2 regions of the Telluria sp. ZT3P26 genome follow, and region 2 is predicted to be linked to the other one. Evidence: riboswitches for the same ligand, from Rfam matches in the RefSeq annotation. Region 2 holds a riboswitch; the other holds the start of a gene.

Region 1 (4,429 bases), on a different contig from region 2:
TATGTGGTGCGGCGCGCCGAACGCGATGCGCCGCAGGCGGTCGATGTGGCGTCGGGCCTGAACATCGCCGCCTTCAATGTCGGCATCGCGCTGGGCGCCTGGGGTGGTGGTCTGATCGTCGCGCACCTCGGCCTGATGGCCACGCCGTGGATCGGCGCGCTGGTGGTCGTGGGCGCCCTGCTGCTCACGACACTGGCCGGCTGGCTCGATCGCCGCGACAGCGTGCCTGTAAAAGGCATGACCGCCGCGCCGGCCGCGCTGCACTGACCTGCTTACGCGTCCAGCTCGGGATAGTGGCGGAAGATGCCATCCTGGTTGAATGGAATACGGCGCGGCGATGCCAGGTAGGCCGCGATCTTCGGCCGCGCCGCCACGCGGTCGCGCAGGGCCGTGAGCTGGGGATGCTCTGCTTCGACCTTCTTCATCGCGTTGGGGAATGCATAGCGCAAGCCCTCGATGACCTGGAACAGCGACAGGTCGGCGTAGCTCACGTGCTCGCCCAGCAGGTAGTCGCGCGGTTCGGGATGGACGAGCAGCCGCGCAAAATAGCCCATGAACTTGGGGATGCGCGTCTTCACGAAATCGGCCGCGCGGCGCTCTGCCTCGGCTTTCTGGTCTTCGTAGTACAGCATCGAGGCGATCGGGTGATGCGTGTCGTGCGTCTCGGTGACCAGGTCGGCGATCGTCAGTTGCAGCTGGTGCACCCAGAGCCGGCCAGGTTCGGTGCGCGGCGCCAGGTCATGCTGTTCGCCCAGGTACAGCAGGATGTTGGCCACCTGGCCGATGGTCTGTTCGCCGGCCTTCAGGAATGGCGGAGCGAAGGCGGGATGGTCGCCGACTTCGAGCGCGGCCATCAATTGATCGACGCCGCCATTACCGCGCGCCACGTCAACATAGTCGACGCCCGCTTCCTCCAGCGCCAGGCGCACGAATTCGCCGCGGCCCTGGATCGACGGCCAGTAAAACAGTTCGTAGGGATGCGCCATGATTGTTTTCCTGTTGATGGAGAAAATTCATGGTAAACCGAACAGCACGGCCGGGAAGCACGGTACGCCGGTCAAGCAGGCGGCCTTCGATATCAGGCAACTGCACACCACCGTTTGGCGATCGTTGGCGGCAGATTGAAATGCTTCGCCGTTTCGGCAATCGATGCCTTGTTTGCTTTCTTCCATGCCGAGACCTGGCTGGCGTTGGGCCGTTGAGGACTGCCCGTGCTGTCCTTGTCCTTGGCCGTCTTGGCGGTCGCAGCGCGCGCCCCCTGGCCGCCGACGCGACTGGAGGCCGTGCGGTGCATGCTGCGGGTCTGCGCCATGTCCGCAGCGGTGCGTGCTGCTGACACGCTGTCGTCGACCGGTTCGTTCCCGGTCACAGGGCCCTGCGCGAGGGCGGCTTCCGGCGGCTGGTTGTGCGTCATGGATGTTCTTTCGTGCTGATAAATAAGTGCCGCCATTATGACCTGCTCCGGATCGCGCCCCCGCATTCGGGGCGATCAATGTGACGCGACAAGCCGGGCGCGCCACAGGCATCGCCCGATTGTCGCTATTGAGCAACATCCCACCGTGGGCCGAACCCTGTCAACAGGGCCACTGGCCCCAATCCTGTTGGTTCCTGACGAATCATTACACTTTCTCCAAGCGCACGTTGGCAATCGGGAACATAATTGCACTTAGGAACTAATTTAATAAAGTTCGCCCGCCACTTTCTGCCCAATGGAGCGCTCGATGATCTTCGCGCGATTGACCCAACGCTGGCACGCCTTGCGCCATTGGCGCGAGCGCCAGTCCCTGAATGCCCACGTCCGCTTCGAGGACACGACCTTCAACCGGGCGTACCGCGATGCGGTGCATGGCGACGCCGGCCTGGTCCTGTGGCAGCAGGATGGCGAACATGGCCACTTCGCGCTGCAGTTGCGCGCGGCGCAGCGTGACGATCCGCAGGGCGGGCTGACCTTGATGCTGCTCGCGAATGGCGCGGTCCTGCACCGCCTGTCCTGGACCTGGACCGACGGCGCGCCGCTGGTGACCCACAACGCCGGCCTGTGGCGCGACGCCGGGCCGGCCTTCGATGCCTTCGAACGCGCGTTCCCGAATAATTCACCCAGCTTCTTCGCGTTCGCCGCCTTGCAGGGCGCGGCGCAGGCGCTGGGCATCGAGCGCGTGCTCGCGCTGCGCGCCACCGCCCACCCGGCGTATCACGCAGACCAGCACGCGGCATTCGAAAGCGGCTATGACGGTTTCTGGCGCATTCTCGGCGGCGCCGAATACGATGCGCGCCACTACCAGATCACGCTGCCGTTCTACCTCAAGCCACTGGCCGACATGCCATCGAAGCACCGCAAGCGCGCCGCCCAACGCCGCGAGCAGTGGCGCGCGATCGGCGAGGCGGCGCGCGGCACGCTGCTGCACTATATGGCGCCGGTCGCCACGACCGCTGCCGCTGCCAGAGCGCCCACCATCGCACAAGCCTGACCCCACCACGACGCTTGCCAGATTCACCACGGCCATCAAGCGTCGTGCTACACTCGCGCCTTCGCTAGGGGTCCTGGAACGTTGTTCCGGGTGAGACATACCCTTCGTACCTGATCTGGATAATGCCAGCGAAGGAAAGCGCAAAGCAGCCCTCCCGTTCGTTTGCCCTTCCCCCACGTTGGCTCCGGCTTGATTTCAAAGCGGCGCGCCTCTGTGGCGCGCAAACACGAGCACACCATGACCTTCACTCTGAAGCACCCCGTTCTTGCCTGCGCCATCCTGCAGGCCTTCGTTGTCACGCCTGCCGCAGTCGCACAGGACACCATCCCCTCGGTCGTCGTCACCAGCAGCAAATGGATCGCGCTCGACCGCGCCAGCGTCGGCGGTTTCGCCGAAACGCAGCTGCTCGACGCGCCAGCATCGATTACCTCGATCGGCCAGGGCCAGATGCAGGACCTGTCGATCCGCAGCGTCACCGATGCGAGCCGCTACGACGCCTCGATCGGCGACGCCTACAACGCCATCGGCTACGCCGAACAGTTCTCGGTGCGCGGCTTCACGCTCGACAACGCGACCAGCTACCGCAAGGACATGATCGCCATTTCGGGCGACACGCAGATCCCGCTCGAGAACAAGGAGCGCATCGAAATCCTGCGCGGCCTGGCCGGTCTGCAAGCCGGCGTTGCAGCACCCGGCGGCATGCTCAACTTCGTCACCAAGCGCCCGACCAATGCGCCGCTGCGTTCGGCCACGGTCGAAGTGCGCGAACGCGGCACCGTGTACGGCGCGGTCGACCTGGGCGGCCGCTTCGCCGACCGCCGTTTCGGCTACCGCATCAATGCTGCCGCCGAAGACCTGAAATCGTACGTGCGCGGCGCCGACGGCAAACGCCAGTTCATCTCGGCCGCTTTCGACTGGCAGATGTCGCCGGATGCGCTGTTCCAGATCGACGTCGACCACCAGCACAAGGAGCAGGTCACCGCCCCCGGCTACCAGTTGCTGCGCAATGAAACCCTGCCCACCGGGATCTCCGCAAAAACGCTGCTCAACGACCAGCCATGGACGCGCCCCGTCGACACGGACAGCAGCAATCTGGGCCTGCGCTTCGAGTACCGCATCAGCGACCGCTGGACCGCAACCGTCAACGCCAACAAGCACTGGTTCAAGCGCGATGACTTCACCGCTTTCCCCTACGGTTGCAGCAATGAGGGCGACGGCTACTATCCGGGCTACTGCTCGAACGGTGACTACGACGTCTACGACTTCCAGAGCACCGGCGAGCGCAAGACGCCATGGGGCGCGCAAGCGATGCTGCAGGGTCGCTTCGACACGGGCGCCGTGCGCCACGCGCTGACGCTCGGCATCGCGTACGCCGAACGCCACGACAGCTTCGGCGAATACGTCTACGACTACGTCGGCTCAAGCAATATCTGGCAAAACCAGATCGTGCCGCCGGTGGACAGCAGCCGCGTCACCGGGCCGGTGATGGAACGCCGCGCAACCGAAGAGCGTTCGCTGTTCGTGCAGGATGTCGTGACCCTGGCGCCAGCCTGGACGCTGCATGCCGGCGTGCGCTATGTCCAGCTCAAGCTTGATGCGCTGGAAGAAATCGATCAGGCGCGCGTGAAGTCAAAAGACTCGTTCGCGCTGCCGAACGTGGCGCTGGTGTACGCGCCGGCACCGGACTGGCGCGTGTACGGCTCGATCAGCCACGGACTGCAATACGGCGGCATCGCACCGATGGAGACGGTCAACCAGAACACGGTGCTTTCGCCAAGCCGCTCGAAGCAGTTCGAGTTCGGCGTCAAGCGCAATGTGAACGAGCAGCTGGCGCTGTCGGGCGCCGTATTCGAAATCACCCAGGGCCTCGAGTACACGAACGCCGCCAACGTCTTCGTGCGCGCCGGCGAGCAGACGCACCGCGGCATCGAACTGTCGGCGCAGGGCCGCGCCCTGCCCGG
Region 2 (4,429 bases):
CGTTTACAAGCTACAACACGGGCGCGCTGCCTTCGGGCGGCAGCGCCCGCACGGTCAACGTGGTCAGTGCCTTTGGCGAAGCGGGGATCGGTATGGTGCCCACCGCCGGCAACAATGTCATCGATGTCAGCGGCGCCGGGGGCAACGCCACCTGGAGCAATGCCGAGCTGCACGCGTCGATGCAGCAGCACTTTTCGCTGTGGGGCGACCTGCAGCAGTGGTGCGTCTGGCAGCTGGTGGCGCAGCAGCATGACCTTGGCACGGGCCTGTACGGCATCATGTTCGACCAGCAGGGCAAGCAGCGCCAGGGCTGCGCCGTGTTTCACGCCGGGATCGGCGGCACCACGGCCGAGCAACTGCGGCTGCAGCTCTACACCTACGTGCATGAACTGGGCCACTGCTTCAACCTGATGCACTCGTGGCAAAAGTCGTACGCCAATCCTCCCAAACCGAACCGCCCCGAAGCGTTGTCGTGGATGAACTACCCGTGGTACTACCCGAATGGCAACGCGCCCGGCTTCTGGAGCAGCTTCGACTTCCGCTTCGACGACGAAGAGCTGATCCACCTGCGCCACGGTTTCCGCAACGACGTCGTCATGGGCGGCAACAGTTTCACCAGCGGTGCCTCGCTTGGCCGTGACGTGATGGCCGATCCGATCTCGGACGAATCCGGCCTGGTGCTCGAGATATCGACCCACCAGCGCAGCTTCGCGCTGGGCGAGCCGGTGGTGCTCGGACTCAAGCTGCGTGCCACCGACACGCGCGGGCGCCGCGCCCATACCTGGCTGCATCCGAACTACGGCCTGGTCAAGATCGTCATCGAACAACCGGGCGGCCGGGTCTGCGCCTACGAGCCGATGATCGACCACCTGGTGGGCGAACGCCAGACGATGCTCGGGGTGGACAACCCGGCCCAGGACAGCGCGTATATTGGTTACGGCAGGGATGGCTTCTATTTCGGCCAGCCCGGCCAGTACCGGGTACGGGCCGCGTATGCGGCGCTCGACGGTTCGCAAGTGCTGTCCGATATCCTGACGGTGCGCGTGCGCTATCCGGTCAGTACCGACGACAATGTGCTGGCCGACCTGTTCATGGGCGACGACCAGGGCGCGCTGTTGTACCTGCAAGGATCGGACAACGTAACGCTGCGCTCGGGCAATGCCGCCTTCGACGAGGTGCTCGATCGTTTCGACACGCATCCGATGGCGGCCTATGTGCGCATGGTCAAGGGCGTCAATGCGGCACGCGCGTTCAAGACGGTGAACGCGGGCGAGGGCAAGCCACTGTTCGTGCGCGCAGCCCGTCTTGACGAGAGCGTCGCCTTGCTCTCGAGCGCCGCCGGGGCCAGGGTACTCGATCCGGTGTCCCAGGGTGAGTTGCTGACCTGCCTGGCCACTGTCCAGGGCGGCTCTGCAGCGGCCGGCGCGAGCGGGCCGGGCACGCGGCCGCACCGGAAGACATGACCACTGCGGGATGGCCGGGAGTGCACCAGGCATGCGCGCTGGTCGTGGTGGCCCTGCTGGCGTTACCCTGTTCCGGACAAGCCTGCTCTTCGGGCGGCTTGTCCGGCAAACCTGTCGCAGTCAATGGAAAGGCGAGGCAAGCGATGACGTTACGCGTGAGGTTGGGCGAAGGCTTTCAAGACAATACGGTCAGCGTGCGGGTCGACGGCAAGCAGGTCTATGACCGGCCGAACGTGAGTACCGACCTGACGATTTCGCGTGCGGATTCGTTCGATGTGGCGGTCGATGGGGCCAGCGTCCAGCTCGAGGTGGCGGTGCAGGGCGGGCCGACGGTGCGCCGTGCCGTCGAGCCGGCGCAGACGCCGTTCGTCGAAGTGCGCTTCATCGACGGCGCGCTGCATTTGCTGCCGTTGCCGGCCGAGCCGCCGATGTTGTAACCATGATGGCCCATCCAATATCGGTTCGGCTATAATCCACCCGCTGCCATCACTGGCAGCAAACGCTAGGGGTCCTGCGCGCCGTTGTTTTACAGCGATGCGTGGGTGAGAAATACCCTCCGAACCTGATCTGGATAATGCCAGCGAAGGGAAGCAGCCGATTCGTGCGGCCGTGCGCAGTCTTGCGCCCGACCTCGCCGCACCCGGTAACTCCTTTGCTGGCTCTCATGCACGCAAGGGAGCCACATGAACGCACCTCCGAAGTCTTCGCAACTGTTCGATGCCGCCACCGCCACGGTGGACCAGGCAGCCATCGCATCGCTACCAAACTCCTGCAAGGTCTATATCGAAGGCAGCCGCCCCGATATCCGCGTGCCGATGCGCGCGATCAGCCAGTCGGCCACCTCCGACAGCTTTGGCGGCGAACCCAATCCGCCGCTGTTCGTCTACGACACGTCCGGACCGTACACGGAACCCGCGACCGCGATCGATATCCGCAGCGGCCTGGCGCCAATGCGTCAACCATGGATCGACGAACGCGGCGACACCGAGCAACTGACCGGGCCATCGTCGCAATACGGCCAGCAGCGGCTGAACGATCCGGCCTTGACCGCGCTGCGCTTCGACCTGCAGCGCGCGCCGCGCCGCGCCAGGAGCGGCGCGAACGTCACGCAGATGCATTACGCGCGCCAGGGCATCATCACGCCCGAGATGGAATTCATCGCGCTGCGTGAAAACATGCAGCGCAAGGAATACATCGCGTCGCTGCATGCATCCGGTCCGATGGGCAAGCGGGTTGCCGACCTGATGGGGCGCCAGCATCCGGGCCAGTCGTTCGGCGCCAGCATCCCGGCCGAGATCACGCCTGAATTCGTGCGCTCGGAAGTCGCGCGCGGGCGCGCCGTCATCCCGCTCAACATCAACCACCCCGAAATCGAGCCGATGATCATCGGCCGCAATTTCCTGGTCAAGGTCAATGCCAATATCGGCAATTCGGCCGTGACCTCGTCGATTGGCGAAGAAGTGGAAAAGATGACCTGGGCGATCCGCTGGGGCGCCGACACGGTGATGGATCTGTCGACCGGCAAGCACATTCACGAAACGCGCGAATGGATCCTGCGTAACAGCCCGGTCCCGATCGGCACGGTGCCGATCTACCAGGCGCTGGAAAAGGTCAATGGCAAGGCCGAAGACCTGACCTGGGAAATCTTCCGCGACACGCTGATCGAACAGGCTGAGCAGGGCGTCGACTACTTCACGATCCACGCCGGCGTGCTGCTGCGCTACGTGCCGATGACGGCGAACCGCCTGACGGGCATCGTCTCGCGCGGCGGCTCGATCATGGCCAAGTGGTGCCTGGCGCACCACCGCGAATCGTTCCTGTATACCCACTTCGAAGACATCTGCGCCATCATGAAGGCGTACGACGTGACGTTCAGCCTGGGCGACGGCCTGCGCCCAGGCTCGATCTACGACGCCAACGACGAAGCGCAGCTGGCCGAACTGAAAACGCTGGGCGAACTCACGCAGATCGCGTGGAAGCACGACGTGCAGACGATCATCGAAGGCCCCGGCCACGTGCCGCTGCACCTGATCAAGGAGAACATGGACCTGCAGCTCGAGCAGTGCCATGAAGCGCCGTTCTACACGCTCGGGCCGCTCACAACCGATATCGCGCCCGGCTACGATCACATCACGTCGGGCATCGGCGCGGCCACCATTGGCTGGTACGGCACGGCGATGCTGTGCTACGTGACGCCCAAGGAGCATCTGGGCCTGCCCGACAAGCAGGACGTCAAGGACGGCATCATCACGTACAAGATCGCGGCCCACGCGGCCGACCTGGCCAAGGGCCATCCGGGCGCGCAGCTGCGCGACAACGCGCTGTCGAAAGCGCGCTTCGAATTCCGCTGGGACGACCAGTTCAACCTGGGCCTGGATCCCGACAAGGCGCGCGAATTCCACGACGAGACGCTGCCCAAGGATTCGGCCAAGGTGGCCCATTTCTGTTCGATGTGCGGCCCGCATTTCTGCTCGATGAAGATCACGCAGGAAGTGCGCGCCTACGCTGCCGCCAATGGCATGCAGGGCGAAAAGGCCCTGCAGCAGGGGATGCAGGAAAAGGCGATCGAGTTCGTGCGCGACGGCGCCCGGCTGTACCGGGAGGTCTGAATGACACCCATCGAAGTCAATGGCGCGCCGTGCGGCGTGCCACCGGGCCAGACACTGGCCGGCCTGCTCGCGCAGCTGGACCTGAACGGGCAGGGGATGGCGCTGGCCGTCAACCGCGAGGTGGTGCCGCGCCAGCAGTGGCCCACGCGCCGCCTGCAGGCGCAGGACCGGGTCGATATCGTGCGCGCCATCGGTGGCGGCTAAAGGAGAACAGGATGAATGTCATGAACGAAAACATGAAACCAGACGGGCAACCGGATGTACTCACCATCGCCGGGCGCGCCTACCACTCGCGCCTGCTGGTGGGCAGCGGCAAATACCGCGACCTGGCGCAAACGCGCGAGGCCACGCTGGCGG

Evidence for each region. A riboswitch is a leader RNA that binds a small molecule or an ion and turns the genes downstream of it on or off. The one in region 2 is predicted to bind thiamine pyrophosphate.
Region 1: another riboswitch for thiamine pyrophosphate. It lies ahead of AC56LN_RS06045 (TonB-dependent siderophore receptor); the one in region 2 lies ahead of thiC (phosphomethylpyrimidine synthase ThiC).

What each region holds. Positions count from the first base shown of each region.
Region 1 is NZ_JCASII010000001.1:1,369,622-1,374,050, reverse strand. Features, by position in the region: gene AC56LN_RS06065 (MFS transporter) at 1-267, shown strand, start outside; gene AC56LN_RS06060 (glutathione S-transferase) at 273-986, opposite strand; gene AC56LN_RS06055 (hypothetical protein) at 1,079-1,414, opposite strand; gene AC56LN_RS06050 (DUF535 family protein) at 1,722-2,468, shown strand; TPP riboswitch at 2,525-2,622, shown strand; gene AC56LN_RS06045 (TonB-dependent siderophore receptor) at 2,706-4,429, shown strand, end outside.
Region 2 is NZ_JCASII010000004.1:120,158-124,586, forward strand. Features, by position in the region: gene AC56LN_RS14245 (hypothetical protein) at 1-1,463, shown strand, start outside; gene AC56LN_RS14250 (hypothetical protein) at 1,607-1,900, shown strand; TPP riboswitch at 1,958-2,069, shown strand; gene thiC (phosphomethylpyrimidine synthase ThiC) at 2,147-4,072, shown strand; gene thiS (sulfur carrier protein ThiS) at 4,073-4,276, shown strand; gene AC56LN_RS14265 (thiazole synthase) at 4,297-4,429, shown strand, end outside.